DNA from 3 places in the Noviherbaspirillum sp. FW303-A3 genome. Region 2 is predicted to be linked to each of the others. Evidence: predicted binding sites of a transcription regulator. Region 2 holds the regulator's gene; each other region holds the start of a gene.
The links. Region 2 encodes FNR, which switches genes on or off when oxygen is low (the NO sensors DNR and NnrR bind a similar motif). Its sites were predicted from a motif close to TTGATNNNNATCAA; they were not measured.
Positions count from the first base shown of each region.

Region 1: the regulator FNR is predicted to act here: its motif matches at 1,473-1,486, upstream of AC3WOY_RS11260 (bacteriohemerythrin).
Region 3: the regulator FNR is predicted to act here: its motif matches at 982-995, upstream of AC3WOY_RS15805 (OmpW/AlkL family protein).

Region 1 is NZ_JBYTAZ010000001.1:2,297,321-2,299,585, reverse strand. Features, by position in the region: gene AC3WOY_RS11265 (methyl-accepting chemotaxis protein) at 1-796, shown strand, start outside; gene AC3WOY_RS11260 (bacteriohemerythrin) at 881-1,354, opposite strand; gene AC3WOY_RS11255 (mandelate racemase/muconate lactonizing enzyme family protein) at 1,646-2,265, shown strand, end outside.
Region 2 is NZ_JBYTAZ010000001.1:219,144-221,408, reverse strand. Features, by position in the region: gene AC3WOY_RS01055 (hypothetical protein) at 154-411, shown strand; gene fnr (fumarate/nitrate reduction transcriptional regulator Fnr) at 471-1,235, opposite strand; gene AC3WOY_RS01045 (class I SAM-dependent methyltransferase) at 1,491-2,265, shown strand, end outside.
Region 3 is NZ_JBYTAZ010000001.1:3,272,868-3,275,132, forward strand. Features, by position in the region: gene ettA (energy-dependent translational throttle protein EttA) at 1-821, opposite strand, end outside; gene AC3WOY_RS15805 (OmpW/AlkL family protein) at 1,066-1,680, shown strand; gene rarD (EamA family transporter RarD) at 1,733-2,265, opposite strand, start outside.

The DNA.
Region 1 (2,265 bases), 2.1 Mb from region 2:
GTCGGCGCGCACCGAACAGCAGGCCAGCTCGCTGGAGGAAACGGCGGCGTCGATGGAAGAGCTGGGCTCGCAGGTGAAGCAGAACGCCGACAGTGCGCGCGAAGCCAACCAGCTCGCGCAGGACGCGAGCGCGATCGCGGTCAAGGGCGGCGGCATCGTCGACGAAGTGGTATCGACGATGAAGGGCATCAACGAAGCCTCGCACAAGATTTCGGAAATCATCGGCGTGATCGACGGCATTGCGTTCCAGACCAACATCCTCGCGCTCAATGCGGCGGTGGAAGCGGCGCGGGCCGGCGAACAAGGGCGCGGCTTCGCGGTGGTGGCGGCGGAAGTGCGCTCGCTGGCGCAGCGTTCGGCGCAGGCGGCCCGCGAGATCAAGACGCTGATCGGCGCCAGCGTGGAGCGCGTGGAGCAGGGCACGGTACTGGTGGACCAGGCCGGCAGCACGATGCAGGAAATCGTGGCGAGCATTCGCCGCGTGACGGACATCATGAGCGAGATCAGCGCGGCCAGCAACGAGCAGAGCATCGGCGTGTCGCAGGTGGGCGAGGCGATCTCGCAGATGGACGAGGTCACGCAGCAGAACGCGGCGCTGGTCGAGGAAATGGCGGCCGCCGCCGAGAACCTGAAGAAGGAAGCCGAGGAACTGGTACAGGCCGTATCGGTGTTCCACGTGAGCGATGACGGGCTGCGCCAGAATGCGCCGATGCTCGCGCTTCCGGCGGCGGAACCGGCGCGCGCCTATCCTGCATTGCCGGGGAAAAGCAAGACTGCCCTGCGTTTGCGGCGCTGACAGCCGCCCGGGGCGGCGATGATGAAACCGTCCCGGATTACTTCCTGACGATCCTGATGATGATGGCGGCCGCACCCATGACGGTCAGTGCCGCGGACACTTCGGAATAGCCGGCGACGGATGCTGCGTCGCCGGCACTTCGCGCAATGCGATCGCGACCTGTGCATCGGACGTCAGGATGTGACGGGCCAGCCACCGGTCGAGGAAGACTTCAAGTTCGCCGGCAAGACCTTCGCGTCCGCTGTAAGCCTCACGCTGCAGGTTGCGAAGACGGTACGAAATGAGCTCATGCTCGAACCGGTGATCCTCCAGTCCGGGAAACCTCGCTGCTTTCATCAAGGCTTCCTCGCGCGCGAAATGCGTCAGGGTATAGTCCATCAATTCCACCATCACCTCACGCACCAGCAAGTCTTTGCGTGCTTCCCGAATGCCGGCATGGAGCCGGTCCGCAATCTCGAACATGCGTCGGTGGTCGGCGTCGATCTGCGCGTGGCCGACGAGCAGGATGTCGGACCAGGCAATGATCGGCCGGAGGGATGAGGAGTGAAGATCTTGCACGGTAGGGGACGGATGTCATTTTTGGGGCATTAAAGCATCGGCGCACACTTCATTCATCCCATGAATATGGGGTGCCTTCGCGCCAATCGGGTACCTGCTGGAACATGTTTGAAAAAGGGTGATCCAGGTCAAGAAATACGGCGCATCAATTGGTTGATGCATGGAAACTATGCCGCTTGTTCCGTCTGATCAATGCTGTTTTTGTAATTTCCAGGTGCGCGTATACACTGAAAATCGCGCGCGACGGGTCAGCACGCGTTTCAATCATGCTGTACTGGAATAGGGGCTTCCATGAGCACAGCCGCCAGCACGAAGATCGCCACAATCGAAGCCATTCCGTTGCGTATCCCGTTTACCGCAGGAGGCCGGTCGGATACCGGCGCCTGGGGCGGCAAGGACCTGAAAACGGTCGATTCCCTGGTCGTGAAAGTCACCACGGAGCAGGGGCTGGTCGGCTGGGGAGAAAGTTTCGGCTTCACTGCAGTCCCGGCGGTGAAGGCCGCAGTTGACCGGATCATCGCGCCGCTTTGCATCGGCCGCGATTGCTCGCTGATTGAGAAGCTCATGCATGAGCTTCAGGTGACGCTGCACATCTTCGGGCGCAGCGGCGCCATCATGTTCGGTTTGTCCGCGCTGGATATTGCGCTATGGGATTTGGCAGGCAAGATCGCTGGCCAATCCGTGCATCAGCTGCTCGGCGGCAGCGACACGGACAGCCTGCCCTGCTATGCCAGCCTGATCCGCTACTCGGACCCCGAACTGGTGCGGGAAAATGTCCGTCGCGCATTGAACGATGGCTACCGGTATCTCAAGCTGCATGAAGTGGCGATTGGCTGCGTCGACGCCGCGCGCCAGGCAGCCGGGGACGATATCGAGATCACCCTCGACGTGAACTGTCCGTGGACGGTGCG
Region 2 (2,265 bases):
CTGGTGCACAATATCCGCAGTACGGTCGTTCTCATTCTCGTGAATGACGTTCCCGAATCTGGGAATGTCAATGGTTCGAAAGTGGGAAATGACTAGTGCTGGATCCCGGTACAGCTTTACACCGATTGTTCGGAGTGAAAGGAGGGTAGGTTGATGGCGCGACTAATGATGGTCGTCTTGTGGCCGTCGTTTCTGGTGGCAATCGTCGCGGAAGGTTTCTTCTTCTCGATGTTCGATCCCTACGACCTGTCGCTGTTCGGGACATACCCGGACATCAAGCCCCTGGCGGTCTACAGCATCGGATTCTTCTGCTTCTGGCTGTTTTGTTCACTTGCCAGCATGCTTACTTTCTACCTGATGGCCGTGCCCAATGAGGCGCCGGCAGGCAGGCGCAACTTCCGGGGCTTGTAAAAAACAAAGGCGAGGGCGCCATGCGCCGCTCGCCTTCTTTTTTGGCGGCTACTGCGCGCTCAGGCGCAGGACTGCGTCCCTTGTGCGACTGCCTTGAGGGTGGTCGGATCGAGCAATTCCAGTTCGCGGTTGTTCACCTTGATCCAGCCCTGCTTCTTGAACTTGGAGAGCAGGCGGCTGATGCTTTCGATGGTCAGGCCGAGATAGTTGCCGATTTCTTCACGCGTCATCCGCAGCTGGAAGCTGGTGGACGAGTAGCCGCGTACCGAATAACGTGCGGACAAATTCGTCAGGAATGCCGCAAAACGTTGTTCCGCACGCATATTTCCTAGCAAAAGCATGACACTTTGCTCGCGGGTAATTTCCTGGCTCATCATCCGGTGGAAGTGATGCAGCAGCGTGGGCATCTCGGCGAACAGCGCTTCCAGACGGGCGAACGGGATTTCGCACACTTCGCTGTCTTCCAGAGCAATCGCGTTGCAGTGGTGGCGGTCGGTGCTGATGGCATCCATGCCGAGCAGTTCGCCGGCCATCTGGAAACCGGTGATCTGCTGGTCGCCGCTCGGGTTGATCTGGTGGGTCTTGAAATGGCCCAGGCGAATAGCGTACAGGTTGGTAAAGGGATCGCCGACGCGGTACAAGTGGGCATCGCGGGGCACCTTGCGGCGGCGGCCAATGATCTGGTCCAGCTTCGCCATGTCCAGCTCGTTCAATCCCATCGGCAGACACAACTGGTGCATGCTGCACGCCGAGCAGCGGGCGCGCAGCTCATGCACGGTAGCGGTCTGCTGCTGCGGCGGCGGGAACGGGATAGTTTGTGTCATGTCGGCAGGATTTAGGCGGTGCAGTATCATTTTCGAGCCCTTTTCCAAACTTTAAGAATTATTGCTGTTATGGCCTTGAATTGAGCCAGGTCAAGCAATGTCATGCAAACCTCGTGCCACCTTGCGCAAAATAGGTGAACAGGATGGCAATCCCGGTGCATCTTGCGGAATTGGTTTTCGGACGCGGGACGATAATGTACAGCATTACGCAGGCTTCGCGCTTGCACCCATCTACCCACATCCACAGGGAGACACATGCTGACCGAACGCGAGATCGAGAGCTGCTATCTGGGACAATTCATCCCGCTGCACTACCACCACAACATGCTGATGGATGCCCGGCGCATGGACGGCTTCAAGGCAGCCATCGACGCCGCTGTTTTTCCGGGGGCAAAGGTGCTGGAGCTGGGAGGCGGCACCGGCGTGCTGTCATGGTTTGCCGCTGCCAAGGCAGAGAAGGTCTGGTGCGTCGAGTTCAACCCCGAGCTGGTTGCCGAGGCGCGCCGCCTGCTGGCGCGGAACAAGGGCGGGGACAGGGTGGAGGTCATCCACGCCGACGCCTTCGAATACCTGCCGCCCGAGCCGGTGGACGTCGTGATCTGCGAAATGATCCACGTCGGCATGCTGCGCGAAAAGCAGGTGCAGATGATTGAAGCATTCAAGCGCCGCTATCGCGCGCGTTTCGGCGGCAAACTCCCGGTTTTCCTGCCGGAGGCTGCCATCATGGCTGTCCAGCCGCTCCAGCAGGCATATGACTTCCATGGCTACCAGGCGCCGATCGTCCAGTTCCAGGAGCCTTCGCACATCCAGGCAGGCAGTATCGAACTGGCGCAGCCTTCTGTATACAGTGTCCTCGACTTCAGCCAGGACACGGCGGAGACGATCCAGTGGGAAGGGTGTTTCACGATGACACAGTCGGGCTGTGTCAATGCGCTGCGCTTCATCACCAAGAATATCCTGGCCGTGCTCATGAAGCAGGGCACGACCATCGACTGGTTGAACCATTACATGGTCCTGCCGCTGGGCGAAC
Region 3 (2,265 bases), 3.1 Mb from region 2:
TCCAGTTCCTTCTGGATGGTCTTCTGGCGTGCGGATTCGGTCGCTTCTTCCTGCTTCAGGCGTGCTTCCTTCTGTTCCAGCCAGGAGCTGTAATTGCCCTTCCAGGGAATGCCGTAACCGCGGTCCAGTTCGAGAATCCATTCGGCAGCGTTGTCGAGGAAGTAGCGGTCGTGGGTGATGCCGACCACGGTGCCGGGGAAGCGCTGCAGGAATTGCTCAAGCCATTCGACGGATTCGGCGTCGAGGTGGTTGGTCGGTTCGTCGAGCAGCAGCATGTCGGGCTTGGACAGCAGCAGCTTGCACAGCGCGACACGGCGCTTCTCGCCGCCGGACAGCACGCCGACCTTGGCGTCCCAAGGCGGCAGGCGCAGCGCGTCGGCCGCAATTTCCAGCTGCTGGTCGAGGTTGCCGCCGCCGGAGGTGGCAATGATCGCTTCCAGGCGTGCCTGTTCGGCGGCCAGCGCGTCGAAGTCGGCATCCGGTTCGGCATAGGCGGCGTACACGGCGTCCAGCTTGGACTGCGCTTCGGCCACTTCGCCGAGGCCGGATTCCACCGCCTGGCGCACCGTCATTTCCGGATCCAGCTGCGGCTCCTGCGGCAAGTAGCCGATGTTCAGGCCCGGCATCGGCACGGCTTCGCCTTCGATGTCCTTGTCGATGCCGGCCATGATCTTGAGCAGGGTCGACTTGCCCGAGCCGTTCAGGCCGAGCACGCCGATCTTGGCGCCGGGGAAGAAGGACAGCGAAATGTCTTTGAGAATCTGGCGCTTGGGCGGAACGATCTTGCCCACGCGGTTCATGGTGTAGACGTATTGAGCCATGGAAAATCCGAGTGAATGGGTACTGATGAAAAGAGAGAGTGCAAGGATACCCGATCAGGCTCCCCGCAGGTTGTCCGGAAGCCGTGCGGCACGTCGCTATCACAAAAGGACGCCAATCCAAATGACCCAAAATAACCCCTACCAATGTTGTGGTTATTTATTGATCTAGGTCAACGTTTTTGATGCAGTGCAGGAATACAGTCCCCCGCGGTACTTACACAAGCCAACCTAAAGGGGAAAAACGATGAAAAAGTCCGTAGCAATTCTTGCCCTCGCAGCCCTCGGTGTCGGTGTTGCCTCCCAGGCAATGGCTCAGCAGAGCCCGTGGCAGATCCGCGCCCGCGCCGTGAACCTCAACCCGGCAGACAAGTCCGACCCGGTCGGCGGCGTCGGCCCGGCTGACCAGATCACCGTCAGCAACAAGACGATCCCGGAAGTGGACATCACCTACTTCCTGTCGCCCAACCTGGCTGCTGAACTGATCCTGACCTATCCGCAGAAGCATGACGTGGCACTGTCCGGCACCAATATCGGCACCTTCAAGCACCTGCCGCCGACCCTGACCCTGCAATACCACTTCACGCCGGGCGCACAAGTCAGCCCGTACGTCGGTGCAGGCGTCAACTACACCCGTCTCAGCAGCGTCAAGCTCCTGAGCGGCGCAGGCGACCTCGAGAGCCACAGCTTCGGCCTGGCACTGCAAGCCGGCGTGGATTTCAAGATCGACAAGAACTGGTCGATCAACCTGGATGTGAAGAAAGTGCAGATCCGCAGCGACGTGATGGTTGGCGGCGCGAAGGTCAGCGCGGTCAAGGTTGACCCGCTGCTGATCGGCGTTGGCGTTGGCTATCGCTTCTGATTCGGCAGTACTGCAATAACAGGGCAAAGCCGGTCGCAAGGCCGGCTTTTTTTTATGCGCCTTGTCTCGCCTTCCAGTTCTGCCACAATCCTTCGGCGGTGTAGACCGCCAGCGCGCTCCAGATCAGCGCAAACCCGGCCAGCCGCGCGCCACCGAACGGTTCGTGATAGAGCCACACGCCCAGCAGCAATTGCAGCGTCGGCCCGATGTACTGCAGCAGGCCGAGCAGGGACAAGGGAATGCGGCGCGCCCCCGAGGCGAACAGCAGCAGCGGGATCGCGGTGATCGGGCCGGCCGCGGCGAGCAGCAACTGTGCGCTGGTCGACGCCGTCGTGAAATGGTTTTGCCCCTGCACCGACAGCAACACGAGATAGCCGCACGCCAGCGGAAACAGCAGCAGGGTTTCCAGCGCCAGTCCTTCCAGCGCGCCTAGTGCGGCCGTCTTGCGCAACAGTCCGTACAGCGCAAACGTCGTCGCCAGCAGCAGCGCAATCCACGGCAGCGTGCCGCCGTGCCAGGTGAGCCATGCGACGCCGAAGGCGGCGATGCCGACGGCGATCCATTGAATCGGGCGCAGCCGCTCGC